One region of the Lysinibacillus sp. NPDC047702 genome, then DNA from elsewhere that is predicted to be linked to it. Evidence: a T-box and tRNA genes for the amino acid it is inferred to sense, from the RefSeq annotation. Region 1 holds a T-box; the other holds one or more tRNA genes.
The links. A T-box is a leader RNA that pairs with one kind of tRNA and senses whether it is charged. The one in region 1 lies ahead of serS (serine--tRNA ligase), so its partner is inferred to be a tRNA-Ser.

Region 1 (14,493 bases):
TCCTTATAAAGGACCTCTAGCAGATACAATTTATCAACTTATCGGTGGTATTCGAGCAGGTATGGGCTATTGTGGATCACCAAGCCTAGAGTTCTTACGAGAAAATGCTCAATTCATTCGAATGACAGGTGCAGGTTTACGTGAGTCGCATCCACATGATGTACAAATCACAAAAGAATCACCGAATTATTCGATGTAATATATTACTAGCAACTTTTATGCTCTCGAATCGTCTACAAAGATGGCGCGAGAGCTTTTTTTATGTTAGAGAAGTACCCACGTAAGTTACTATCTGTGATAAAATGTCGTGGACAAGATTATTTTTTTTGGAGGGTTTTAAAGGTGAAAAAGACAATGAATACTGTCATTCGCTTGCTCCTAATCCCTGTTTTGTTATTTAGTGTGTTTGCAGGTATTCCTGTGAAGGCAAAAGCAGAAACAGATTTAGGACTACACGTGGATGCTGCGATTTTAATTGACGCAGATTCAGGAAAAATTTTATATGAACAAAATGCAGATACTTCACTAGGTATTGCAAGTATGACAAAAATGATGACAGAATACCTGTTATTGGACGCAATTGATGCAGGTACAGTTAAGTGGGATCAGGAATATCATGTAACTGATTATACGTATCGTATGTCACAAAACCGTGCGTTAAGTAATGTACCATTACGTAGGGATGGAACTTACACAATTCGTGAATTATATGAGGCAATGGCGATTTATTCAGCAAATGCTGCTACAGTAGGTATTGCAGAAACAATTGCTGGAACTGAAGCTGAGTTTTTAAAACTGATGAATAAAAAAGCTGAAGAGCTTGGTCTTAAAAACTATAAATTCGTGAACTCTACTGGACTTAACAATGCAGATTTATTTGGAATGCATCCAGCTGGTACTGGGCCAGAAGATGAAAACGTGATGCCTGCTAAATCTGTAGCCAAATTAGCATATCATTTACTTAAAGATCATCCAACCGTATTAGAAACTTCTAAAATTGCAGAAAAGACGTTCCGCGAAGGTACAGATGATAGAATTGAAATGAGGAACTGGAACTTAATGTTGCCTGGGTTAGTGCACCAATATGAAGGCGTCGACGGATTAAAAACTGGTACAACAAATTTTGCTGGACATTGCTTTACAGGTACTGCAGAGCGTAATGGTACACGTTTAATTTCTGTTGTTATGAAGGCTGTAGATGCAAAAGGGCAGGAATCAAAGAAAGCTCGATTCGACGAAACAGCTAAATTATTTAACTACGGCTTTTCACAATTCTCAAAACAAGAAATTATTCCAGCGAAGTATACGTTTAAAGATCAAAAAACAGTAAAAGTTACGAAAGGTAAAGAAAAGAAAGTAGCAATTGCTGTAAAAGAACCTGTATCATTTATGATGAAGTCATCTGATAAAGATCTATATAAACCAAAACTAGTATTAGATAAAAAGAGTCTAGAAGCAGAGGTTAAAAAGGATACAGTTGTCGGAAAGGTAGTTATTGAGCGCTCAGAGGGTACCGATTACGGTTTCATTGATGGTAAGGAACTAACAGCTGATGTTGTCACTACAGAGGCTGTGGAGCGTGCTAGTGGCATCTCATTATTCTTCCAAGGTATAGGTAACTTCTTTGGCAACTTATGGGGTGGTATCTCCGACTTTGTTGGTGGCTTATTTTAATAATCAATCATTCAAGAACACGTAAATCATTACGTGTTCTTTTTCACGTTTTAGTACATTACTGCATACGCTAATAGGCGAAAGGATGTGGCTAAATGTGTGGAATTACAGGATGGGCTAGCTTTCAAAAAGATTTAAGAACAAGTGAAAAAATCATAAAGTTGATGACGCAAACTTTAAATAAGCGCGGTCCTGATGATGATAATATTTGGTGTAATGAGCATATAGCATTTGGCCATCGAAGGTTAGCCGTTATTGATTTAATCGGCGGCAAGCAACCAATGATGAAAAGTCATGAAGGTGCAAATTATGTCATTACATACAATGGCGAGCTTTATAATACAGAGGAATTACGTAAGGAGCTTCAAAATCGAGGATATACTTTTACTACACATTCAGATACGGAAGTTTTGCTAACGGCTTATATCGAATGGAAAGAGCAATGTGTAAATTTTTTAAATGGTATCTTTGCTTTTGGGGTGTGGGATGAACAATTACAATCACTATTTTTATGTAGAGATCGACTTGGGGTAAAACCTTTGTATTATACAGAGCAACAAGGTAGTTTGCTTTTTGCATCTGAGGTAAAAGCATTATTAGCACATCCTATGGTGAAAGCAACTGTAAATGCAGAGGGATTGGCCAATATTATGGCTGTAGGGCCTTCTAGAACACCAGGGAAGGCGCTTTTTCAAAATATTAACGAATTGCGTCCTGGATATGCAATACGTTTCTCAAGGGAAGGTATACGAATTTGGCAATATTGGCGTTTGCAGAGCGAGCGTCATAATGAATCTTTAGAAGATACAGTAGATCATGTCCGTTTTTTATTGACTGATGCAATTGAACGTCAACTTGTTTCGGATGTACCAATTTGTACCTTTCTTTCAGGTGGCTTAGATTCTAGTATTATTACAGGCATTGCAGCGAACAGTTTTCAGCAACAGGGGAAAGATAAGCTTCATACGTACTCTATTGATTATGAGGATAATGAGCGTTTTTTTAATCCACATGCATTTCAAACATCGACAGACACTTATTGGATTGAACAAATGAGAAATACATTTAAAACAGATCATCATGCTGAGGAAATCTCGCAACAGCAATTAATTGATTTGTTAGTGGAGTCTGTGCTTGTTAGAGATTCACCAGGAATGGCAGATGTAGATTCATCACTATTATGGTTATGCCGAGAAATTAAAAAGGACTTTACAGTTGCATTATCAGGTGAATGTGCAGATGAAATCTTTGGTGGATATCCATGGTTTACTGAGACGACAACAGGTTTCCCTTGGATTCGTTCACTTGGTGAAAGAGCAACAATGCTACAAGATCGATGGCGTAAGAAATTAGCAGTTGAATCATATACACAGCATGTTTATACACAAACAATTGCAGAAGTACCATATTTCGAAGGAGAAAGTATAGAGGAAGCAAGGCATCGTGAAATGTTTTATTTAAATATGGTGTGGTTTATGCAAACGTTGTTAGAACGAAAAGATCGTATGAGTATGGGAGCAAGTCTTGAGGTTCGAGTTCCATTTGCTGATCATCGTCTTGTGGAATATACATGGAATATTCCTTGGGAAATGAAAAATTTAGGCGGAATGGAAAAGGGATTACTTCGAAAAGCAATGGACCACTTATTGCCCAAAGAAGTATTGTATCGTAAAAAGAATCCGTATCCTAAAACCTATCATCCGCTTTATACGATGGGTGTTCAAAAATGGCTAGGAGAAATAATGAAGGATAAAAATTCGATTCTTCATGAGTTATTTGAAAGGCAGAAGCTGATTGAGCTAATTGATTCTGGTGGTAGCTCTTTTAAAGTTCCTTGGTACGGGCAATTAATGGCAGGGCCTCAACTTTTGGCATATCTAGGGCAAATTCATACATGGTTTGAACATTATAATATTCAATTAATTGAGCCCTAATTGAAAAGAAACACCAATCAGCCCGCATTTTAACGTGAGGGTGATTGGTGCTTTTTTATATCCCAACAATCCATAAGTTTCTCAATGGATTGTTCAATTTCATGTACAGGTATACCTCCAAAGCCTAGTAAAAATTGAGCCTGCGATGTTACAGTGCGATCTAGTCGGTAGTCCGATAATGGATAAATACCAATCTCTGCATTAGAGGCGAGCTGTTGTAAATGTTTTTCAGATAGTGCATGCTGTACCTCTAATAATATATGCATTCCCGCTTGCTCCCCAGTAATTTTAATTTGATTAGAATAGTTTTCTAAAATAGAAGTAAGCTTATCGTGTTTTTTACGGTAAATTTTCCTCATCCGGTTTAAATGTTTAGCAAAATGACCATCCCGCATGAAATTAGCAACAATATGTTGATCGAATCTAGGTACTGTTGATGAGTAGTAATTAAATACTTCATTATAGGTCGCGAGCAATTTTGGCGGGAGAACAAAATAAGCAACACGTAAGGATGGCATTAATGATTTTGTAAAGGTACTCATATAAATGACTTTATCGTTTCGATCAAGTGCATGTAGTGCAGGAATTGGTTTTCCAGTATAACGAAATTCAGAATCATAGTCATCCTCAATTATATAGCGAGAGGTGCTCTGTGTAGCCCAATTTAATGCCTGTGCACGTCTTGTAGCTGACAATACTGCACCTGTTGGAAACTGATGGGATGGTGTGATATACACAACGTCAGCGCTCGTTTTTTCGAGTTCATGAATTAAGATGCCTTCTTCATCGACAGTAATTGGATAGACCTTTCGTTTATGCTGAGAAAACATACGATGGACAGCTGGATAACCAGGATTTTCAAGAGCAAAGTAAGTGTCGTCACTAAAGAGGCGTAAAATCATTGGAAGTAGCTGCTCCGTCCCTGAACCCACAACTATTTGCTCAGGGCTACAAACAACTCCACGCGATTGATATAAATAATTAGCAATCTCAGTACGTAAAGATAGCTCTCCCTGAGGTTCTCCAGTTAATAATAATTCCTTTGAAGTATCATCAAAAAGCTCTTTTGCATATTTACGCCATGTTTGAAAGGGAAATGCATGAATATCGATAGAAGCAGGATTAAAATCTATTTTGTATGTTTTTTTCCTAGGCAGATCACTTAAGGTAGCTACCGTGTCTTGATGAATATAGGGAAGCTCGTCAATCTCCTCTACAAAATATCCAACGCGTGCTTTAGACATTATATAGCCCTCAGCTAGTAGTTGTGCATATGCAATTTCAATTGTTGTTTGAGAAATATTCAAAAAATCGGATAATTTTCTTTTTGATGGTAATTTTTCTCCTACTGTAATTTTCTTTGTAATGATAGCTTCTTTAATGCCGCTATAAAGCTGATCATAGAGCGGTTTTCCGCCATCTTTTTCTAGCTGAAATAATAGCATGTCCACGTTTACGTTTCCTCCTGACCTTATAGATATTAATAAAACTGGATATTTCGATATAGTCAATTTCCATTATACTAGACTTCATCATAAAGATGGAGGTTAGAAACATGAAACAAACAGGCACAGAGCTAGTAAAAAGAGGAATGGCAGAAATGCAAAAGGGTGGCGTCATTATGGACGTAATAAATGCAGAGCAGGCAAAAATTGCTGAAGCAGCAGGAGCTGTAGCTGTCATGGCATTAGAAAGGGTACCATCAGATATTCGTAAGGCGGGCGGCGTTGCACGTATGGCTGATCCTAGAATTGTTGAGGAGGTTATGGGGGCAGTCTCTATACCTGTGATGGCTAAGGCACGTATAGGGCATATAGTCGAAGCAAGAATCTTAGAGGCAATGGGTGTTGATTATATTGATGAAAGTGAAGTATTGACACCTGCAGATGAAGAGTTTCATTTATTAAAAAGTGATTACACTGTACCATTTGTTTGCGGCTGCCGTGATTTAGGAGAAGCCGCTCGACGCATTGGTGAGGGAGCTTCAATGCTGCGAACAAAGGGTGAACCAGGAACAGGGAATATTGTAGAGGCTGTACGCCATATTCGTAAAGTGAATGCGCAAGTTCGTAAGGTGGTCGGTATGACAGAGGATGAGCTAATGACAGAGGCTAAATTACTTGGAGCTCCGTTTGAATTATTAAGAGAAATTAAACGAAATGGGCGTTTACCAGTGGTGAATTTTGCAGCTGGTGGTGTCGCTACGCCTGCTGATGCAGCTTTAATGATGGAGCTTGGGGCTGACGGGGTGTTCGTTGGTTCAGGTATTTTTAAATCAGAAAACCCAGAGAAGTTTGCAAAGGCAATTGTAGAGGCTACGACACATTATAAGGACTATAAGCTTTTAGCCGAAATATCAAAAGAGCTAGGGGTTCCAATGAAAGGCATTGATATTGCACAGCTTGGTCAAAATGAGCGTATGCAGGAGCGAGGCTGGTAACATGAAACGAATTGGTGTATTAGCATTGCAAGGAGCGGTACGAGAGCATATGCAAATGTTAGAGTCACTAGACTGTGAGGTTGTTTTGGTAAAACAGCACAATAACTTGCAGCAACTAGATGGACTTGTGCTACCTGGTGGGGAGAGTACTACAATGCGAAAGTTGCTGAATCGATACGAGCTGTTAGAGCCAATTCGCACACTTGCAAAGACTGGATTGCCAATGTTTGGAACATGCGCAGGCTTAATTTTATTGGCAAATGAAGTAGTGGATTATGAGCCGCATTTAGCAGTTATGAATGTAGTAGTAGCAAGAAATTCTTATGGGCGTCAGGTAGATAGCTTCGAAGTAGACCTTAATATACCTAAAATAGGTGACTCAATTCCTGCTGTTTTTATACGTGCACCTCATATTGTATCAGTTGGTGAAGGTGTTGAAGTCCTAGCAGAGCATGAAGGGAAAATTGTTTTGGCGCAGGATGATCATTTATTAGGCTGTTCTTTTCACCCTGAATTAACAACAGATACACGTATTCTCAAATATTTTGTATCGTCTATGGTTTGACTTGCAAAATGTCGTTTCGTATAGTACAGTATGGATAAAATTTAAATAACTGAACACGATGATGGGAAGTAGTAGCAGGATCGTTTTTTTTAGAGAGTCAGCGGTTGGTGGAAGCTGATAAAAACACTTGTGAATCCGTCCTGGAGTTGCGCAGTCGAAGTTAATGAAGTAGGCTGTCGCCGGCTGAAATGCCGTTATGAAATAAGTGGATTAGACATGGTGTCTAGTCAATTAGGGTGGCAACGCGGGTAGCTCTCGTCCCTTTTATGGGATGAGGGCTTTTTTGTGTTCACCTGACTTATTATTTCCCATCATTTAGAATCTATTGGAGGTATGAACGATGTTAGATATTAAACGCGTGCGCGATAATTTCGCTGAAGTTAAAGAAATGCTATTAACACGTAATGAGGATTTAGGAAACTTAGACGATTTTGAAGTATTAGATGCTAAACGTCGTGAATTAATTGCAAAAACAGAAGAGCTTAAAGCTGAGCGTAATAAAGTATCTGAACAAATTTCTGTGATGAAGCGTAATAAAGAAAACGCCGATGAAGTAATTGCTCGTATGCGTCAGGTTGGCGATGAAATTAAGGAGCTAGATGTCCAATTAAATGATGTAGAAGACCGTTTTAAAGATATGATGATGCGTTTACCAAACATCCCGCATGAATCTGTACCAGTGGGCACAACAGAGGATGACAACGTTGTGGAATATACTTGGGGTGAGGTACCGACATTTGATTTTGATATTAAAGCACACTGGGATATTGCAACAGATTTAAAAATTGTAGACTTCGAGCGTGGAGCAAAAGTGACAGGTAGCAGATTTTTATTCTATCGTGGTCTTGGAGCTCGCTTAGAACGTGCATTAATGACATTTATGATGGATTTACATGCAGAAGAGCATGGTTATGAGGAAATGCTGCCACCTGTGATTGTTAATCGTGATAGCTTAACAGGTACTGGTCAGCTTCCGAAGTTTGAAGAAGATGTATTTAAATTAGAAGAAACAGATTATTTCCTAATTCCAACTGCAGAGGTACCTGTAACAAATTTCTATCGTGATGAAATTTTATCTGTAGAAGCATTACCACAGGGCTTTGCTGCATATAGTGCATGTTTCCGTTCAGAGGCAGGCTCTGCGGGACGTGATACACGTGGTTTAATTCGCCAGCATCAATTTAACAAAGTAGAATTAGTACGCTTTGTAAAGCCAGAGGAATCATATGAACAGCTAGAGCTATTAACTGGTCATGCTGAAAAGGTACTACAATTACTTGGCCTACCTTACCGTAAATTAAAGATGTGTACAGCAGATTTAGGCTTTACGGCAGCAAAAAAATATGATTTAGAGGTTTGGATTCCAGCACAAAACATGTATCGTGAAATCTCTTCTTGCTCTAATTTCGAGGATTTCCAAGCACGTCGTGCAAATATTCGCTTCCGTCGTGAAGCAAATGCAAAACCAGAGTATGTGCACACATTAAACGGCTCAGGTCTTGCTATTGGACGTACAGTAGCGGCTATCCTAGAAAACTATCAGCAAGCTGATGGAAGCGTAATAATTCCTGAGGTATTAAGACCTTATATGGGCGGGAAAGAAGTAATAGCCCCAAAATAATCTGGGTCGAAGCGGCAAGTGCAGAGAATTAAAGAAGTAAATAGAAAAATAAGCTACCGTTGGAGATATTCGATGGTAGCTTTTCTTTGTAAATATATTTTAAAGGAGACGCATGCGATGCTTTATAGAGATCGTTATGTCTGAGTAAATATAAGTATGAGATATAAAATAGATTTATTACCCAAATGAAATTTCAAAACAATTGCTTTCCTTTTTAAAATGTTCATTCTATGGAGTTTTGGTCTGTTATTTCTACGGGGCAAGCAAAGATCACGTTCCTAGAAGCACATTTTTTATATAGGTAAATTTGATTAATTGCCATTTTTAGTAAACAATTCTAAAAAATTCAGTGCATATTTTGCTAAATATCGTTCTTTTGGCCAAACTATCGTCGCCTTTGACTGGATATAACAATTAGAAAATTCAATAATTTTAATGCCATCAATAGAAAACTTATCTAGACTTGTTTTCGGCAAAATGGTCACACCTACTCCTTCTCTAATTAAGGAAGAGACCATGGCAATATTAGTACACTCACAAATAATATTTGGTTCAAATCCATGAGTTTTAAATTCATCTAAAATAATACGAAGTGTATTACAGTTATGATGACGATAAAAAGAAAGAAATGGTATATTCTTTAAATCTTCCATATGAATCGGGCTCTGTAAATTCCATTTCGATGGTGTAGCAAGTACAAATTCCTCAACACCTAAGCCTAACGAAAAAAATTTTTCATCTTCAATGGGCTGCTGTAAAATAGCTACGTCGATTTCTTTACTTAAAAGGCTCTCTGTTAAGAATAATGTATCACCTTCGATAATTTTAAAGCATAAATCGGGGTATCGGTCGAGCATAATCTTGATTTTTTCAGGTATATAGGATAAACAAGTTTGATCTGCGCCTATGGATAAAACACCTTTTAAGCCTTCTCCTACTTCCTTTATTTCAGAAATAGTATCCTCGAAATTAGATAATAAAGTTTTCCCTTTTTCATATAACACTTTTCCGGGACCCGTCATATCAAGTGTCCTACCATTTCGATCTAGTAGTTTACAATTCAATTCTTCTTCCATCATTTTTAACTGCTGGCTAAGTGGAGGCTGTGCCATATGAAGTTTTTTTGCAGCTTTCGTAATTTGTCCTTCCTCGACAATTGTTATGAAGTAATTTAATTGCCTAAGATCCATAAAATTTCCCACCTTTATACTTAAAATGCAGTATTTTGTCGAATAAGTATATTTATTATGTATAATAACATATTTTCAGATTTTTTAGAATATAACGTTTTTTATATTTAATATGTTTCTTTCCTTTATATTTGCAAGGAAAATGCAATTTTACTAGAGGTGGCAAGGGTTTTATAAGTCAAATTATATGATTTAATTTGATTAAAAATATAACAAAATAAAAACGGATATATAAAAAACGTATATATAATGATTTGATGTGTATATTTTTAGTATTTATCATTTATTACAATACATGTTATTCTTTGGACTAATAAAAGCAGATTTTTTCTACTTTATAGTTATTAAAATCTAGAATGTGTGATTTTTTTCTTGGAAAATAAAATTAGTTGTTATCTTAAGAAACCTTTGTATTACAAAAAAAATGTAATTAAATAATTTTCGTTATGTTTTTTATTCATGAGGAGCTATACATACCGTCATTTTTAATAGGGATGCGGTTTATATAGGTATAAAAATAATTAAGGGGTGTAGTATTTTATGAAAAAGACTTTACTATCACTTTTCCTATTGGTGAGTGCGTTATTTTTGATAGCGTGTGGTTCATCATCTGATTCAGGAAAAAACAATTCATCATCATCAGCAGGATCTTCTAGCTCAGAATCTGGTACAGGAGCAACAGCGGATTCAATAAAAATTGCAGGGATTTTTTCAGCATCTGGTGGAGCAGCTGCTCTTGGGGAACCAGAAATGCAAACACTTAAAATGTTAGTAGATCAAAAAAATGCAGAAGGCGGAATTAACGGTCAACAAATTGAATTAGTAACTTATGATGATAAATCAGACCAAAATGAAGCAATTCTTGCAATGAAAAAAGCATTAACTCAAGACAAAGTATCACTTGTAATAGGCGGTACAACTAGTGGTAACTCATTAGCTATGTTGCCTTTAGCAGAACAAAATCAAGTACCTTATATCTCGGTTGCTGCAAGTAAACAAATTTATGTAGGTGAAGATGGCAAAGCGCGTAAATGGGTATTTAAGATGCCACAAGACGACCAACAAGCAGTAGAACGTATTTTACAATATTTAAAAGATCATAACTTATCAAAAGTAGCATGGTTAAATGTTGCGAATTCTTATGGTACAGGTGGTCATGACGAATTCGTTAAACATGCCCCTAAATACGGTGTAGAGTCAGTGATTGAAGATGAATTCGAAACAACAGTCACAGATGCAAAACCATTATTAACACGTGTGAAAAAAGCAAATCCAGATGCAATTATCGTTTGGGGAACTGTACAGGAATCTGCAGTTGTTATTAAAAACATTCGTGAATTAGCACTAGATATGCCTGTGCTTGCAAGTCATGGAATTGCAACAAATCAATTTATTGAAGTCGCAGGCGAAGCAGCGAATGATGTAATTTTACCAACAGGAAAATTATTAGTTGCAAATAGTTTAGAAGATTCAAATCCACAAAAAGAACTATTAATAACGTACAACGAATCTTACACAGCGAAATACAATAAATCGGCAAGTACGTTCGGTGCATATGCAGCAGACGCTTTCACTATTGCAACAAAAGCAATTGAAGCGAAAGGTACTGATAGCGCCGCTCTTCGGGATTTCATTGAGCAAGAACTGGGGGAATTTGTAGGCCTAACAGGTACATTTAACATCAATGCTGAAAACCATATGGGATTAAGTCCAGATAGTTTTGCAATAGTACGTATTGTAGACGGAAAATGGACTTTAGAAAACTGATAAAAATAATACAAATTCAATGAACAGTGGTGTCTCCCCATCACTGTTCATTCATTATCAATTTAGTTACATCGAAATGAAATGGAGTGAATGATATCATGGAAACATTTTCTCAAATGTTGCAATTATTATTTTCAGGTTTAACAATAGGAGCAATTTATGCACTGATTGCAGTGGGATTCGTTATTATCTATAACGTGACAGGTATTCTTAACTTCGCACAGGGTGAATTTGCTATGTTTGGTGCTTTAATCAGTATTTCACTTGTAAAAGCAAATCTACCCTTATGGTTAGCCATTATTTTAAGTATCGCCATTGTAGCGGCTATTGGCGGAATATTTGAACGAACAGCCATTCATACCGCTCGTAAATCATCCATGACAACACTAATTATCATTACAATTGGGGTTTCGATAGCATTCCGTGGGATTGCGATTTTAATTTGGGGGACACAAGCCCAAACATTACCGCCATTTATGGATAATACACCAATTCAATTTTTAGATGCCGTATTACTTCCGCAAAACCTCTGGGCAATTGGTCTTTCTATCATAATTTTAATCGTCATGATGTACTTTTTTAACTACACATTTACAGGAAAATCATTAACAGCTTGTGTGGTCAATCCTTTTGCTGCTCGTTTAATGGGAATAAACCCAAATAAAATGTCATTACTTGCGGTTGTTGTAAGTGCTGCAGTAGGAGCCTTAGCGGGTACAGTAATCGCTCCAATATCCGGTGCATCCTATGATATGGGAATGATGCTTGGCATAAAAGCATTTGTAGCAGCGGTTGTAGGTGGATTGACAAATGCCCCAGCTGCAATTGCAGGTGCCTTTTTAATCGGAATTATTGAAGCGTTTACAGAAGGATTGTGGTCTTCAGGTTTAAAAGATGTAGTGAGTTTCTCTTTATTGCTATTAATTTTATTTGTAAAACCTGAAGGTCTATTTGCTAAAGCTTCAGGAAAACGCGTATAAGGGGTACAAAAGCTATGACAAAAAAAAATTTAAAACTAATTTATAATAACAGCTTGGTTGGACCTTGTATTTTCTTTGCACTGCTATTTTGTATCCCGCTTGTGGGATCTACTTATACACTTGCCATTTTTACAATGATTGGATTTTATGCATTAGTATGTATCGGGTTAACAATGCTAACGGGATACGCAGGACAAATTTCTTTAGGTCACGCAGCCTTTTATGGAATCGGTGCCTACACATCCGCTTTTATGACAGGTACACATGGTTTATCTCCTTGGTTAGCAATTATTGTAGGTGCACTAATTTCTGCGCTTGTTGCTTTACTAATTGGTATTCCAACATTTAAATTGAAGGGCTATTATTTAGCATTAGCAACATTAGGGTTTGGTATTATTGTCTATACCGCATTCAAGGAGTTAACACAGATTACTGGAGGCTCAAACGGCTTTTTTGGTATTCCGTCTATTAGCTTATTTGGCTTTGAATTCGTCACAGATCGTAGTTACTTCTATCTTATTTGGGTATTTGTTTTTGTCGCACTGTTTATTGCACGTAACATTATTCACTCACGTATTGGCCGTGGTTTACGTTCCATTGAGGGAAGTGAAATTGCAGCAGATGCAGTTGGTGTTAATTTAATGAAATATAAACTACAAATCTTCATGACGAGTGCTATTTTCACATCTATCTCTGGCTCCTTATTAGCCCATTATGTATCATTTATTAATCCAGATTTGTTTACAGCAAATACGTCGATTTATTTTTTAATAATGGTCATTATCGGGGGATTAAGTAATATTTGGGGTGCCATTATTGGCTCTGCAACGTATGTTTTACTGGGAGAAATATTAAAGCACTATGTACCATTGATTTTACCGAATGTTGGGGGAGAATTTGAAATCGTATTCTTCGGTTTATTACTTGTTTTAACATTAATTTATATGCCGAATGGTTTAGTACCACAATTCGAGAAAATTTTCTCCAAATTTAAAAAGAAGGGTAACACTACTCACATGACTTTAACTATCAATACCCAAGCAACAGGAGGGAAAACTAATGACTAACAAAGAACTTATATTAAGCGTAGAAAACTTAACAAAGATTTTTGGCGGTGTTGTTGCTGTAGACAATGTATCCTTCACAATTAATAAAGGTGAAATTTTCGCTGTTATTGGTCCGAATGGAGCTGGTAAAACGACTCTTTTCAATATGATTACTGGAGTATTGCCTAGTTCATCTGGAAATGTGTACTTCCAAGGTAAGCGATTAACACGTAAAAAACCATATCAAATAGCACAAGCTGGTGTGACAAGAACATTTCAAAATTTAGAAGTCTTTGATAATATGACCGTCATCGAAAATGTGATGACTGGGGCACATATTACGATGAAAACAAACATTTTAACGGCAGGTTTACGATTACCGGCTGTCGTCAATGAAGAAGTTCAAACAATGGAAAGGGCATTGCAATGTTTAAAGGACGTAGGAATTGCCGAATTCGCCTATGAAATGTCAGATAAATTGCCTTATGGTAATCAGAGGTTGCTTGAAATTGCGCGTGCAGCAATTTCAAAACCACAACTAATATTATTAGATGAGCCAATGGCAGGTCTGAACGCTGAAGAATCTAGACAATTAGTCGACGTAATTTTGAAAATGCGGGCGGATGGTATGACATTTTTATTTGTTGAACACGACATGGAAACGGTTATGTCCATTTCAGATCGTTTAGTAGTTTTGGATAATGGTGTAAAAATCGGAGAAGGCACTCCTGAAGAGATTTATCAAAATCCACAAGTCCTGGCAGCATACTTGGGCGATGATGAGGAAGAAGGTGTGGAGTATGCTTAAAGTCGAAAATCTACATACCCACCATGGGTATTTACACGTCCTTGAAGGTATAAATTTTGAGCTATTAGAAGGAGAATTACTGTCAATTGTCGGATCAAATGGTGCAGGGAAAAGTACGCTACTTGGTACTCTAGCTGGTGTATATACGCCAACTGAGGGGAAAATCGAATACAAGGGGTTTGATATTACTAGAGATGGTGTACAAAGGACAGTTGCCAAAGGAATCTGTTTAGTACCTGAACGAAGACAAATTTTTTCTTCGTTATCTGTAAAAGACAATCTTATGCTTGGTTCTTATCATCGTTATAAGAAAGATAAGAAAACGATTCATCGTGACTACGAGGAAATCGTAGAATTATTTCCACGCTTAAAGCAAATGCTCAATCGTCCTGGTGGCTTACTTTCAGGAGGGGAACAACAAATGGTAGCTATTGGAAGAGGTTTGATGGCCAATCCTAAAGTATTAAT
Region 2 (14,493 bases), on a different contig from region 1:
GCACCGATTTCTGTCCCCATGTACCAGCCATTGAACGGAGCTGCTTGAAAATCAATACCTGCCATTTGAAAACGCATGCTTGAAATAATAGGTACGGCATACCATTTCAACCCTAATTTCTCCACACCCACTGACTCTGGATGACGAATTGGCACCTCTAAAATATATTCTGCAGGTATTGCAAACATCTGTGGAGCACGCCCATCAACCTGTACGACAAGTGGTAACACATCAAATGGTGTTCGTTGACCTTTCCAGCCTAATGATTCACATACTTTTGTAAATGCGATGGAATTTGAATCACCAATAACCCCTGTCTCCGTTTCATAGCCTGCATAACGAATTAGCTGATGATTCCATATCCGTACTCGATCCGAGGCAAACACGGTTATCGTTGGACGAATTTTACCTTTATTTGTTGCATACTCAATATGCTCTAGTAACTTACGAAAAATGTCCTGTTCATCTAAAACATCACGTGCATCTACTACATGCAGTGACTGCCAAAACAGGCGTCCAATACATTTGTTGCTATTACGCCATGCCACCCGTGCGCCAAAAATTAGTTCGTCTGTTGTTGGATAGTATTCTCCTGCATTTTGAATCTGTTGTAATCTATTTTCTAACCAAAGTTCTGATTCATTTTGCTCTACCTGATATAGATTTAAGAACTGCTTGATCTCCTGTATATTCATGTCGATTCCTCCACCTACCCTCATATTAGTGGAACAAAACAGGAAGCACCATGAAAATATCTATAGAAAAAACATACATATTGTATATATGAAATAGTTTGTTCAAATTTATGGAGGCTGTCATGTAATTTCATAGGATATCAAAAGTATATTTATCAAGCTCTAATTCATCACTAATTTCACTAAAATTATTTACGAGTGACTTTTGATTAATTGTTATGACTTTCCTCTATTATATATAGTCTCTATTATCCGAAATAATTTAGAATACCCAAAAGAAGCGCCATGTTTTATATATATGCAATTCACAGGCTCTTCTATATGGCATGGTTCTATTTTATTAGTTTAATTACACAGCAGATAATTCCTGTTAAATTACTAAAAAGATGATTGATTCCAAATTCAATAGTTTTCATTGTTTAATCTCTCCAAATAAAATCTCATTTGGGAAAATGTTAATATTATCATAAAGAATTGATAGGTAATCATTATTTTTGAAGGAGAAATAAACCTATTTGTCGAAATCTATTTTTTATGATTAAAAAGCAAATATTCTCTAAAAAAATATCGATTTTTCTAATTTCTGGGTTATTCTTTTGTTTTCTAACCTTTTTACACTTTACTTGGATGAATTTCACAAACATTTCAAAAGGAGTCAATGCCATACAAGGAACGGTAGATTTAAGGAGTATTGATACAAGCCATAATTTCAAAGTTAAGCTACAGAAGGAATGGGAATTCTACCCTAATGTCCTCCTCGCTTCTGAAAATGTCCAATCAGTTGAACAAAATAAGGTTTATACGAATCAGCCAGAATCTTGGGATCAATACTTTAAAAATAGCGAGAAAGCTCATTATGGTTCTTATCGTTTAAAAATTTTAAAAGAACACACTTCCTCTCAGATGTACGGTATTACGATTCCTGAAGGTTTAGCACCCTATGAGCTTATATAGACGGTCAATTTATTGAAGGATTAGGAAATCTTACGACAAATCTTACTCAAAATGCTCCTATTGGCAGACCTATAACTTACTTTTTTACGTTTGATACTAATGAAAGCGAAATTATTATACAAGGCGTTCAAACAAATCCTTATGAACAAGGTGGGTTTCAACGAGAAATTATTCTTGGCGATCTACACTCAATGGAACAATCAACGTCCTTTTCCATTGAAACTCAAATGGCCGTTTGTCTAGTCTTTCTAATTTACCTACTATTTACAATTTTGCTTTGGGGTATAGGCATTCGAAATAAAACTTTATTTTATTTTGCCATGATTACTATTTCAGCTTGTTTAACGATACTCACTTCTAGCAATAGAATATTATTTAGTTATTTACCTATAAATTGGATTTGGGCAAACAAACTAACGTATTTCTCTTACATACATAATGCGTTGTTTTTTGTTTTATTACTACGTGAATTGATGAAGGAATACTCTAAACCTAAAATATTAACTATTGTCCCATTGGTATGTACTTTCTATTTATCTTTTATTGTAGTAGCGCCCATTGAATATATTTTTAAAACCAAATTGATATTTATAATACTTTTTATCGTCTCTCCTATTATTATAACTATTTTCACATTGATCATAGCTTTAAAAGGGCAGAAAGGCGTGATATTTTTATTATTAACAGGTACAGCAGTGGTAACCAATTCATTATTTTTACCTATAAGACAGAATACAACATTACCTTATAGTCATTATCCTTTTGATATATTTATTGGTGTAACTGCATTATCCGCATTTTGGTTTACAAGCTATTTTCAAACAACTTTACAAACAGAAAAACTTTCTGTGAAATTACAAAAAGAAATAAACACAAAGGATGATTTTCTAGCAAATACCTCTCATGAACTGCGTAACCCTTTGCATGGCATGATGAGTATTGCCCAAACGATGTTAGCTAAGCAGGTAGATAAAGAAGATCAAAATGATTTAAAGCTAATGGTAAGAATCGGAAACCACATGACCCACATGTTAGATGATTTATTGGATTTAGTAAAATTAAAAGAAAAAACGCTTCAGCTACAACCAAAACCTTTAAATGCTTATAACCTCGCAAGTGGGGTCAGTAATATGTTTCGTTTTATGCTGAAAGGAAAGCCAATTGAACTTATTGTGCGAATACCTATTAATTCACCATTTGTTTTTGCCGACGAGACACGACTTATTCAAATTTTTGCGAATTTAATTCATAATGCCATTAAATTTACTGAACAAGGTTCCATTACGATTGATGCTGAAGTAGTTGGGAAACAATTATATATTTCCGTTACAGATACGGGAATTGGCATTGATAAAAATATGCAAGAAATCGTATTTGAGCCCTATGAACAAGTGGATTCGACAATGACATCCATAGGTGGTGGCCTTGGATTAGGTTTAAGCATTTGCCATAAGCTTGTTTCCTTACACGGGGGAACAATGTCGGTATCATCTACTATCGGCGTTGGCTCAACCTTTACTTTCTCATTACCAATAGCGAAGTCGCAGAATGTGGAAGACAGTGAATTAAATGTTGAGAAGGACACTGCATTCATCAAATATTCATTTTTAAATGATTTTTCGAGAGAACACAATATTGCTGCTACTACAGAAACGAACTCTTTAATAACTAGCCATGCAAGAATTCTCATTGTTGACGATGACGCTGTAAACTTACAAGTACTTGTCAATGCATTTTCAACGGATTCCTTTGAAATTGAAACAGCTTTAAGTGGGGTAGAGGCTCTCGATATGCTTCAAAACAATAGCTATGATTTAGTTATTTCTGATATTATGATGCCGCATATGTCTGGCTATGATTTGGCCAAGCACATTCGCGAAAAACTTTCTATCTCAGAGTTACCAATATTGTTCTTAACAGCTCGACAGCAAAGTGAAGATATTCAACTTGCCTTTTTAAGTGGCGCCAATGATTATGTTAAAAAACCAATGGAATATATGGAGCTTAAATCACGTGTTCAAGCTCTTATTCAAGTGAAGCAATCTAGCGAAGAGCGTCTGCGCATTGAAGCTGCATGGCTTCAGGCACAAATTCAGCCACACTTTTTCTTCAATACTTTGAACTCTATTATTTCTTTACATGGTGTAGATGAGGAGAAAATGGAAGAATTACTACTTGCCTTTAGTGATTATCTACAAACGAGCTTCGATTTCCAAAATGTCGATTTAGTCGTGCCAATCGACTATGAATTAAAGCTCGTTCGTGCCTATCTTGCCATAGAACAAATACGCTTTGGCGATAAAGTTCAAGTAATATGGGACATCCCTGAGAATATAGAACTGTCCGTCCCTCCACTGTCCATACAGACACTTGTCGAAAACGCCATCCAGCATGGCATTTTACCCGACGCGGAGGAGGAACCGTGACAATTCACATTGTAGAGACTGAGCAACACTTTAACATAACCATTTCCGATAATGGCGTTGGCTTTGATAACAATGGTCCTAAAGAGAAAAGAAGCGTGGGCCTCGTCAATACCCAACAGCGCCTAAAACAATTATTTGGCGTAGAATTAACCATAGAAAGCGTGGTTGGACAAGGCACAACAATCTCCTTACAAATTCCTAAATAAAGAGAGGGCGATGTCGAGTCTATCCGTCTCTATTGAAAAAGCAGGCTAAGGTTTCCCCTAGCCTGCTTTTGCTATATGTCTTATTTTGAAAGTTGCTCGTCCCCATCTTCATCAATAAAATAAGTATGAGATTTCGCTGCTTCCTCAATTTCTTTGAATGCCCAGTGTGTTGCTTTTACATCTGGGAAGCTTGGTGCTGTTACGCCTTGTAGCGGACCGCGCTCAAACATGCGGTTCATCATGATCACCGCTTGAGCACGTGTTAAATATTCTTCTGGCGCAAAGCTACCATCCTGACGACCGTTGATGATGCCTGCCACACGGTTCGCTTCGATTATCCATTGTGCCCAATGACCTTTTGTATCGTTGAATGTAATCGCTACATTCTCTTCGATAGGCAGTTGCTTAAAGTTCGCCACTACCGTTGCCATTTGTGCACGTGTAATGTTTTCACTGGCACGGAAGTTACCATTAATATCGCCATTCATAATGCTACGCTCTTTGACAAAGGCAATAGCTCCCGCTGCGTAATGATCACTTGGAATATCCTTAAATGGTGCAGTGTTTACTGGTCCATCTGTATAGCCTAAGATACGCGCAATCATTGTTGCCACTTGAGCACGTGTTACGTTTTTCTCTGGACCGAATGTGCCATCTGGGAAGCCCTTAATGTACGCTTCATGCTCTTTTACTTCAAGAGATGGTTTTGTTTCTTCGACCTTATTCACCTGAATAATTGTGAATGTGCTGAACTTCTCTACTGTAAAGCGTAAGCCTAGCTCACCCTTCGCCATTGTTACTACCTCAGGGATAACGACTTTCTTCTCCCCATCGGAGTGTTCAATAAATACCGCTAATTGCTTCAGGAATGCCTCACGCTCTGCTGCACCCGTTGGGATTTTCACGCCTTTTAATGGCAATGTTACCTGCGCAGGACGACTTGGCATATTTGTTTCGATTGTCATTGGACGTGCTACCACATGCACATCATTGCTTTGCAGTGTTGCTCGCACAACGCGCTCTGCACGTGCACGCTCTTCAATCGCTTGACGCTCGCTTTCCTTTTTCACGGGTACTAGACGGAAGTAGAAGTTATCGTCAATGCCCTGCATTGAACTTACTGGAATTGCAATATGTCCGTTTTCTGATGAAATTTCTAACGCTATTCCGTTATCGCGTAATAATTTCAAGGATTCTTTTGGAATTTCAACTTTCGCTTCCTTCACTTCATCATTCACATCTGGTAATACGATACGCGCAATATCGTTACCGATTGCTTTTGCCTTTGCCACAGCTTCTTTTGCATTGGCTTCTGTCAGAGCAACAAAGTCTGTGATATCGCCATTGGCATGCTTAGTACGCTCAATCTCTACAGTAGTTTTTTCCAGTGGTTTTTCGCCATCGATTTCAAGCTCCACTTGGATTTTTGTTTTTGTGTCACCCGGTGTCGGTGTTATTGGTGTTGTCGTACCACCGTTACCTGAATTCCCACCACCTGGATAAGATGTATCAGCTTGACGATAGATTTTCACGGTATAGTGTTTCTCGTTACCATTTGCATCTTTTACTGTAATGACAAGTATGTTTTCGCCTACACGCAATGGAATTTGTCCAATACTGCCTGGCTGCCCATTAACTGTTGTTGTGACTGTAGCACCTGCCTCTACTGGAATCGCTGTAAAGTCAATGACTGATGTTGGATAGCCAACTGTCATTGTGTAATCTGTTACCCCTGTTTGGAAGTTTGGACTTAACGTACCTGTAGATGGAGTTAATGTACCTAGCCCTTTGCCTAATTTCACAAGTGCATTTTGTGCCACCGTTAATGCTGCTAATGCTTTGTCTACTTCTCCCTGTGTTGCATTTGGATTCGTCAGCACTTCATTCGCTTTCTTTAAAGCCTCTTGATACTGTGCCCAGCTTGTTGGCGTATACTCACCTGCAACTAAGTTTTTAGCGTCATCCACCTTTTGCTGTAGTGGTACTTTGTTTACTATTGGTGTTGTTGCCACTGTAAATGTATGTTTTTTCGTTACCGTTTGTTGACCATTTGTTGCTGTTGCAATAATTGTATATGTGCCATCTGGTAAACCTGTTGGTGGTGTATATGTCCATTCACCTGTTAGTGGATCGACTGTTGCCGCCACATCTACCAGCAGAGACTCATCCTTGTCATTTTTCAAGACAATCGTCACAGTAGATGGTGTTGTGGTTACATCCACCTTCCCACCAATTGTTGGCTGCGGATTAGCTGTTACTGCGTCTGGCTTCGTAATTTGGAACGCTGCGCTGTATGGGTCCTCTGCCACCATTTCAAAATTCTCTACAGGCGCACCTGTCGCTCCCTTACCTTTTAAATTACCTGCACCATTATAAATAACCTTCACTTCTTTATTCGTTACGTCTGTGCCATTCGGTAATGTAAAGATCACCTTTTTACTATCAGTTGGATCAACTTCAAATGTCGGTGTTACTGGCGTTCCATCCACCATGACAGTAAAGCCTGTTAAATCTGTTAGCTCTACTTCTTGATTGAATGTCAGTGTCACTTTATTACCTTCAGATACTGTTTGTGTCAGTGCCACACTTGTTGGTTTTGGTGCTTTTAAGGCATTTTGTGCATCTTCTAATGCCTGTAATGCCGAATTTACCTCTTGTTGTGTAGCAGTAGGATTCGTTAACACTGCTTTTGCCTCAGTTAATTTCTCCTGTAATTTTGCCCAGCTTTCTGATGTGTAATGTGTTGGTGTTAAGCCTTCTATTTCTGTTACTTTATTATGAAGGGCTGTTTTATCAACAATTGTTAATGGCTTTGTTTTTGTAACTGTCTTATCGTTTTTTGTAGCTTTCACTTCAATTGTATAGTCACCTATTGCTAAATCTAATGAAGGTGTATATGTCCAATTGCCGTTCCCATCAACACTAGCCATACCACCTGCATTTGGTACTATATTTCCTAGTTTATCTTTTATCACAACTTCAACATTTGAACCAGCTTCAACTTCACCTTTTATGTCCGGTTTTGGCTTTGCTACAATCGTAGTACTTGGCTCGTTGATTTTTAAAGAAGTTGCAAATGAATTTACTGCCTCTATTTCAAAATTCCCAACTGGCAGATTATTTGTGCTACCTTTTAAGTTACCAGAGTCTTTTTCATATTTCACCTTAATAACTGATTCATTTGTAACATTTTCATTTGTTGGTAATGTTAAAATTATCTTATTACCATCTATTGTGTGAGTAACACTTTGTATAGGAATCTCTTTTCCATCTTTCGTAATTGTAAAGCCATTTAAATCTGTTAAAGTCACACTTTGATCAAAAATTAAGGTCACTTTATTTTCATCAGTGATTGTTTGTGTTAGGGTTGCTGTTTCTAGTTCAGGCTGTGTTGTCACAAGAGTAAAATATTGACCATCTGTGAACGTTAACTTTGTTGTATAATACTCTTTTCCATTAATTGTTTTTAACGTTAATGGATATTCTTTTGCTGCACTAAAATCTGTATCACTATCCCCTACTAGCAATGCTCCTTTTTCTGGTAAGGCTGCTTTAGGAATGGCAAATTCTACTTGTCCAACATTTCCTCTATTTTGCACTTTCCAAATGCGTTCAGTATGTGCTCTATCACCAATTGGTTTAGTATAAGTAAATGGTTGATTATTATCTCCCCACATTAAATATTGCATATCAGTTGAAAAAGTTGCTACATTATTAGAGTTTTTATCACTAATTTCACTTAAACCAATAATCACTTGATGACCAGGGTTTGTGCTGTTACTTTGCTTCTGCAATAATCCACCATTATCATCACGCGCAATCCCTGCGATGCTATGATAATACGCTGCATTTGTAGTTGCGTTCCATAGTACGCTTGTATCAGAAGCTAAATAATCTGCCTTTTTACTATTCGTAGAAAGTCCCTCAACTCCAAGTGTATAGCCATATTTAATAGCAAGATATGAACTTATTTGTTTGCGTTCTGTATCATCCAGAGCACGGTCATACACAATAATATCGCCAATTGTTCCTATCCATTCTTCTGGTCGACCACTTCCAATAATACGTCCTACTCGTGCCTGTGTCTTAGCGGTATTCCAGCTCTGAGGTGCTTTACCTATTTGTGTCGTTTTGCTATATAACGCACCATTCGTACCATCGTATGTTGCCACCAGTTCATTTGGCACATTTTTTTGCCAGAAACCATCCTCACTTGAGAACGAGCCTCCATAAATAGACATCGCACCTTTTGTGGTTCCACTAAGCTGGAGCATGCCTATCATATTACCCCCAGAAGCAGTTCCCCATGAAATGATATAACGATTATCGGCTGTATTGTTCTCTGATGCTGCTACAGCTACAATTGTTCGTGATGAATTACCCGTAGGAAGTTTATTGACATCAAGATCAAAATACTTATTATTCAGCTCTAACATCGGATTAAAATTCACATTATACTGTGCATCATTACGGTACATTGGTTGCAGAGTAGTTGTACTCTGTGTAGCATGATTGCCAACATTACTTTGATCTTGCCATTCAGATACTGTTTTTCCACTTTCAACACTAATTCCCTTATCGGGGCGAAGCCATAAAACTGCACCATCTACACCAGCTGGGGATGATATTGGTGTATCATTTGTTGCTGCTTTTGCCTTTTGTGGAACACCAACAAAAGAGATACTACTTGCGACTAGTGCTGTGGCAAGAAATGCGTTGAGGGAGCGTTTCCACCATTTTTGTTGCTTTTTAGTTTGCATGTTTGTTCCTCCATTCTTTGAAAAAGTGCCATAAAATTCTTAGTAAAGAGCTACTCATCCTCCTTTTATGAACTAAATTAACTCCAAAAATCTGAGGTTTTTCAATATTTCCTCACACTTAACTATAGAACATCGACCTATACAAAATATTTACATCAGAAATTTGGCACAATGTGCTCTTTTGACATTGGTTATACAACTTCTACAACATAAAAAATAGGCAATGTCGTTATTGCACATCACCTTTTTTCTCACAAAATTTCTATTAACTTTACAAGTCTTCAGCTTTCATAGGACAGCTGATTGGATTTCTTTTTATGATTAAACAAATATATAATTAACTAATATCAAATATCTTTTTATTAAAAAAGGAAAAAATTCTTTTAAACAAAGTTGAACAGTTTTAAAGAGGAGTGAGTTATGAAGAGAAGAATCTATGCGCTAAGAGAGTTGTCATGAGAACCGCTTTTTAAGTTTTAGATCGATTAATTCCAAATCCTCTTCATTCTCATACTAAATAACATATTAATCTAAATTTTCACCTGCAAAATCGCGCTCATTTGTCTCCATTTTTGATACCATCTTTCAATTTCCTCACTTGGCTCCATTGCTACTTGCTTCTTTAGCATTTTCTTTAATAACCAGTATTGTTCCTCAACAGCAGCTGCATTGCTCAGTAAATCGTAGAGCTTCATCAAGGTAAAATACCTTTCTTCCTCATCAGGGAAAAATGACTGAACCTTTACTTGCACCTTTACAGCAGCAAAGTAGTTCTCATTTTTAATATAATATTTACTTAATTGTTGTGCATGGTATAACCATAAACGTCTTAGTCGTTCCCTTTCGCTTTTTGACCATAAATAATCACTATCACCCAAATAATTGCCTGAATAGGCTTGGAATACCTGCTCATGTGCCCTTATTGTAGTCAATTCAAGCGGAGGTAAAGACTTTAATTGTGTTAACCATTGTTCCACATCGATTTCCACATCTTTCAATAATAACTGATAGCCTGATTTCAATAATGGACTGGAAATTTCCACTCCGTCTAATCCATAATTCTCCAAAGTTTGACGGATGGTATAAATAACTGTGTAAAGCTGCTTAGAGGCCTTATCCATATCAATTTCTGGCCAAAGCAGCTTCAAAATGAGGTCTCGTTGAATGATTTCATTGCGATGGGTAAGCATATAAGTAAACAATTCCTTTGCTTTTGATGTGCGCCACTTCATTACTTGCGCATTTCCATCAGGCATTACTACCTTTATACTTCCTAACAGTTGAATCATTTTTTGCCTAGTTGTGTTTGGTTGTTTTTTTTCGATAATCTTTTGAAGTCGTTCCAATGTTTTATGTAAACGTGGCTTTTGCACAGGCTTTAATAGATAGTCTATGGCATGCAAATTGAAAGCTTCTATCGCATATTTGTCAAAGACTGAAGTAAAGACAATTTCTATGTTTGGTAATAGTTCCCGAACCCTTTTACCAAGTGTTAGGCCGTCCATATCAGGCATTACTATATCTAAAAATACAACATCTGGTTGCATTGTTTGTATTTGAGCAACCACTTCTAGAAAATTTGTATATTCTCCAACTATGTCGACTTCCGAGACATTACTTTTTTTAAGTAAGTTTTTTAGTCTTTTTAATGATTGATTTTCATCATCTACTATCACAATTTTCATAACATCCCCTCCTTAAAAGTTAGTCTAGAAAACAAGTAAAGGTTATCACATGGGTCTATACAACTTCTACACAACTCCACTTATCATTGGAAAATTTTGTATTTTAATTGGATATATTACATAGGTAATTCCATCCTAGCAAATACAAAAAAGATGACCAGCTCGGCTAAAATTAGCTTGCTGGTCATTAACCTTTATTGATGAGGTATTAGAATAAAAAAAGCTATTGGAAATTTACTTAATCCTTTGAAAGCTGAAAATGTTAACCTATTGATTTTATTTTCATTAATACGGCTAGTTCCTACACGCTCATCTGCAATAGATGTTGCTTGGAATAAAGTAGTCTCAAAATTATAGTTAAACAAAAGAAATTCCACGCACACTCATTCACTTCATTTCTAATTCGCAGAAATGTTAACTTCAAAATAATATAGAGCAGTTAGATACACAATGCTATTAGAATGACTACTAATACTGATAGTCACTTAACCGCTAAAAATGAAAGTGACCAATATAATTATAGTGTAATAATATTGGTCACTTTTCCCCTCTTTATATACAGTCACCTTTAACCTTATATGAAATAGTTTTATAGAGGCTGTCATGTAATTCCATAAAATATCAAGAGCTAATTTATCAAGCATATTGAAAAGGAACAACTTAGGAACAAGTGACAATTACTATATATTTTCGTTTTGAGAACTAAGGAACGTATCACAATAAATTTGTTGATCTTTCTCTATACCTTTTATACGTGCATACGTATTACCGAATTCACACATTGTGTTTAATACTGGTACAAATGATTTTCCTAGATCAGTTAAGCTGTATTCCACTTTTGGAGGTACTTCTTTAAATACTTCTCTTTGTACAAGTCCATCTCTTTCTAACTGTTTCAATTGATCTGTTAGGACTTTTTGTGTAATTCCAGGTATAAATTCGTAAAACTCTTTTGTCCTTACTGATTTTTGGCTCAAGAAAAAGAGTATCAGACATTTCCACTTTCCACCTGCAATGTTCATAAAAATGTTGATTCCAGTATTATAGTTAACCATGTGCTTGTGCTTTTCCTCCTAAATAGGCACTTAAAAGTGGCTATACCACATTTTTGTGCGTTATTTTCTTATTTATTATTGCTTACTATAATTAAAGGTGCAATAAATAAAATTTCGGAGTTGATAAAATGAGTGTAAAAAATATTTTAGAAAAAAGACGTTCAGTTAGACATTATGATCCAAGTTATAAAATTAGTTCAGAAATTCTAACCTCATTAATTGAAAGTGCAAGTAAGTCACCTAATGGAAATAATATTCAAGCTACTCGATACTTAATTATTGATGAACCAGATTTAAGAAATTTATTATTGCCTATAGCCTTTAATCAACAACAAGTGATAGAGGCTTCAACATTAATTGTTATGTTAGGTGATTATCAGGCATTTGATAAAGATAATATTATTAAGATACATGAAGAAGGCTTTCAGGCAGGTTATTTTGATGAATCACTAAGAGATTATCTAGCGAATGCTGCCATAAATTATTATGAAAATAAATCTAAAGAAGATCTAGAACTAGAATTAACTAGAGATGTAAGTCTTGCGTCAATGTCATTAATTTTGTTAGCAAATGAAGCTGGTTTTGAGACAATCACTATGTCAGGCTATGATTCTAAGAAATTAAAAGAAATCTTAAATATTTCCGAAAGGTATTTAGATGTTATGCTTATAGCTATTGGTAAAGGTACTAAAGCTGGTCATAAGACCGTAAGACATAATGTAAATAAAGTAATGTATAGAAACCAAATCATTTAGGTGCTCTCATAGTATCTGATTATGTTAATAGGTAGGCAAAGAAATAATGTATTGTTGATGTAAGCAAAAATGACCAGTTACTCATTTAAAGTGAGTACTGGTCATTTATTTATATGATTTAAATTGTAAGTCTTCACCTTGTGTTTCAAGGCTTAATTAACCCACACAAATGATTTCTTCTTTATAAAATTAAAATTATTTACCTCAGACTTTGAACTGTCTACAGATTCATTAATTGGCTCTATCTAGTGCAGGATCGCACTTTCTAATGCACTATGATTATTCCTCTCAAATGACCATGGTTTCATTTAGGATGGTATTATAATTTTTGGCTTATAATTTCACTATTTTATAAGGCAATTGATTGACATACATAAAGAAAAAAGCATGTAACACACAACTGTGCTACATGCTTGATGACCCGTACGGGATTCGAACCCGTGTTACCGCCGTGAAAGGGCGGTGTCTTAACCACTTGACCAACGGGCCGTGGCTCCGAAGGCAGGACTCGAACCTGCGACAACCTGATTAACAGTCAGGTGCTACTACCAACTGAGCTACTTCGGAATAATGATGGGCCTAAATGGACTCGAACCATCGACCTCACGCTTATCAGGCGTGCGCTCTAACCAGCTGAGCTATAGGCCCATTTTGGAGCGGGTGATGAGAATCGAACTCACGACATCAGCTTGGAAGGCTGAGGTTTTACCATTAAACTACACCCGCAAATAATGGTGGGTCAGGACGGAATCGAACCGCCGACACTTAGAGCTTCAATCTAATGCTCTACCAACTGAGCTACTGACCCGAAATGGAGGAGGTAGAGGGATTCGAACCCCCGCGCGGTGTTACCCGCCTGTCGGTTTTCAAGACCGATCCCTTCAGCCAGACTTGGGTATACCTCCAAAAATATTAAAATGGTGGAGCCTAGCGGGATCGAACCGCTGACCTCCTGCGTGCAAGGCAGGCGCTCTCCCAGCTGAGCTAAGGCCCCAAATAAAATAAAGATGGTCGGAATGACAGGATTCGAACCTACGACCCCTTGGTCCCAAACCAAGTGCTCTACCAAGCTGAGCTACATTCCGAAATCATAATATGGCGCGCCCGACAGGAGTCGAACCCATAACCTTCTGATCCGTAGTCAGACGCTCTATCCAATTGAGCTACGGGCGCATATGTATCTATAAAAATGATGAGCCATGAAGGACTCGAACCTTCGACCCTCTGATTAAAAGTCAGATGCTCTACCAACTGAGCTAATGGCTCAAATTAAGAAATGAATGGCTGGGGTACTAGGATTCGAACCTAGGCATGACGGAATCAAAATCCGTTGCCTTACCGCTTGGCTATACCCCAATTTTAAAATGGGGCGACTGATGGGAATCGAACCCACGAATGTCGGAACCACAATCCGATGCGTTAACCACTTCGCCACAATCGCCACTATATATGATAACAGCTGTATATGAACGAGTACCTCAATACCTGGCAGGGGCAGTAGGAATCGAACCCACACCAAAGGTTTTGGAGACCTCTATTCTACCGTTGAACTATGCCCCTAAAATGGTGGAGGGGGACGGATTCGAACCGCCGAACCCTAAGGAGCGGATTTACAGTCCGCCGCGTTTAGCCACTTCGCTACCCCTCCAAGGGAATGGTGCCGGCGATAGGAGTCGAACCCACGACCTACTGATTACAAGTCAGTTGCTCTACCAACTGAGCTACACCGGCAAAATAATGGCGGTCCCGACCGGGATCGAACCGGCGATCTCCTGCGTGACAGGCAGGCATGTTAACCGCTACACCACGGGACCTTTTTTGGTTGCGGGGGCCGGATTTGAACCAACGACCTTCGGGTTATGAGCCCGACGAGCTACCACTGCTCCACCCCGCGATAATGATATATACTATTTATAAATTTAATGGTGGAGGATGACGGGCTCGAACCGCCGACCCT

Region 2: it encodes a tRNA-Ser, which carries the amino acid that the T-box ahead of serS (serine--tRNA ligase) is inferred to sense. The anticodon was not compared.

The regions. Positions count from the first base shown of each region.
Region 1 covers NZ_JBNNMG010000034.1:35,206-49,698, reverse strand. The annotation lists gene guaB (IMP dehydrogenase) at 1-199, shown strand, start outside; gene ACQKIM_RS16345 (D-alanyl-D-alanine carboxypeptidase family protein) at 343-1,674, shown strand; gene asnB (asparagine synthase (glutamine-hydrolyzing)) at 1,770-3,608, shown strand; gene ACQKIM_RS16335 (PLP-dependent aminotransferase family protein) at 3,638-5,059, opposite strand; gene pdxS (pyridoxal 5'-phosphate synthase lyase subunit PdxS) at 5,164-6,048, shown strand; gene pdxT (pyridoxal 5'-phosphate synthase glutaminase subunit PdxT) at 6,050-6,613, shown strand; T-box leader at 6,663-6,879, shown strand; gene serS (serine--tRNA ligase) at 6,954-8,234, shown strand; gene ACQKIM_RS16315 (LysR family transcriptional regulator) at 8,546-9,424, opposite strand; gene ACQKIM_RS16310 (ABC transporter substrate-binding protein) at 9,965-11,191, shown strand; gene ACQKIM_RS16305 (branched-chain amino acid ABC transporter permease) at 11,290-12,171, shown strand; gene ACQKIM_RS16300 (branched-chain amino acid ABC transporter permease) at 12,186-13,238, shown strand; gene ACQKIM_RS16295 (ABC transporter ATP-binding protein) at 13,231-14,025, shown strand; gene ACQKIM_RS16290 (ABC transporter ATP-binding protein) at 14,018-14,493, shown strand, end outside.
Region 2 covers NZ_JBNNMG010000086.1:323-14,815, reverse strand. The annotation lists gene ACQKIM_RS25480 (nitric oxide synthase oxygenase) at 1-695, opposite strand, end outside; gene ACQKIM_RS25475 (hypothetical protein) at 1,230-1,649, shown strand; gene ACQKIM_RS25470 (ATP-binding protein) at 1,841-4,075, shown strand; gene ACQKIM_RS25465 (sensor histidine kinase) at 4,072-4,281, shown strand; gene ACQKIM_RS25460 (S-layer homology domain-containing protein) at 4,362-9,041, opposite strand; gene ACQKIM_RS25455 (response regulator) at 9,572-10,726, opposite strand; gene ACQKIM_RS25450 (winged helix-turn-helix transcriptional regulator) at 11,407-11,781, opposite strand; gene ACQKIM_RS25445 (nitroreductase family protein) at 11,910-12,536, shown strand; tRNA gene ACQKIM_RS25440 (tRNA-Glu) at 12,954-13,025, opposite strand; tRNA gene ACQKIM_RS25435 (tRNA-Asn) at 13,027-13,103, opposite strand; tRNA gene ACQKIM_RS25430 (tRNA-Ile) at 13,111-13,184, opposite strand; tRNA gene ACQKIM_RS25425 (tRNA-Gly) at 13,189-13,262, opposite strand; tRNA gene ACQKIM_RS25420 (tRNA-Phe) at 13,269-13,344, opposite strand; tRNA gene ACQKIM_RS25415 (tRNA-Ser) at 13,349-13,441, opposite strand; tRNA gene ACQKIM_RS25410 (tRNA-Ala) at 13,455-13,530, opposite strand; tRNA gene ACQKIM_RS25405 (tRNA-Pro) at 13,545-13,621, opposite strand; tRNA gene ACQKIM_RS25400 (tRNA-Arg) at 13,633-13,709, opposite strand; tRNA gene ACQKIM_RS25395 (tRNA-Lys) at 13,730-13,802, opposite strand; tRNA gene ACQKIM_RS25390 (tRNA-Gln) at 13,818-13,892, opposite strand; tRNA gene ACQKIM_RS25385 (tRNA-His) at 13,902-13,977, opposite strand; tRNA gene ACQKIM_RS25380 (tRNA-Trp) at 14,023-14,096, opposite strand; tRNA gene ACQKIM_RS25375 (tRNA-Tyr) at 14,101-14,184, opposite strand; tRNA gene ACQKIM_RS25370 (tRNA-Thr) at 14,192-14,267, opposite strand; tRNA gene ACQKIM_RS25365 (tRNA-Asp) at 14,275-14,350, opposite strand; tRNA gene ACQKIM_RS25360 (tRNA-Met) at 14,356-14,430, opposite strand; tRNA gene ACQKIM_RS25355 (tRNA-Val) at 14,460-14,493, opposite strand, start outside.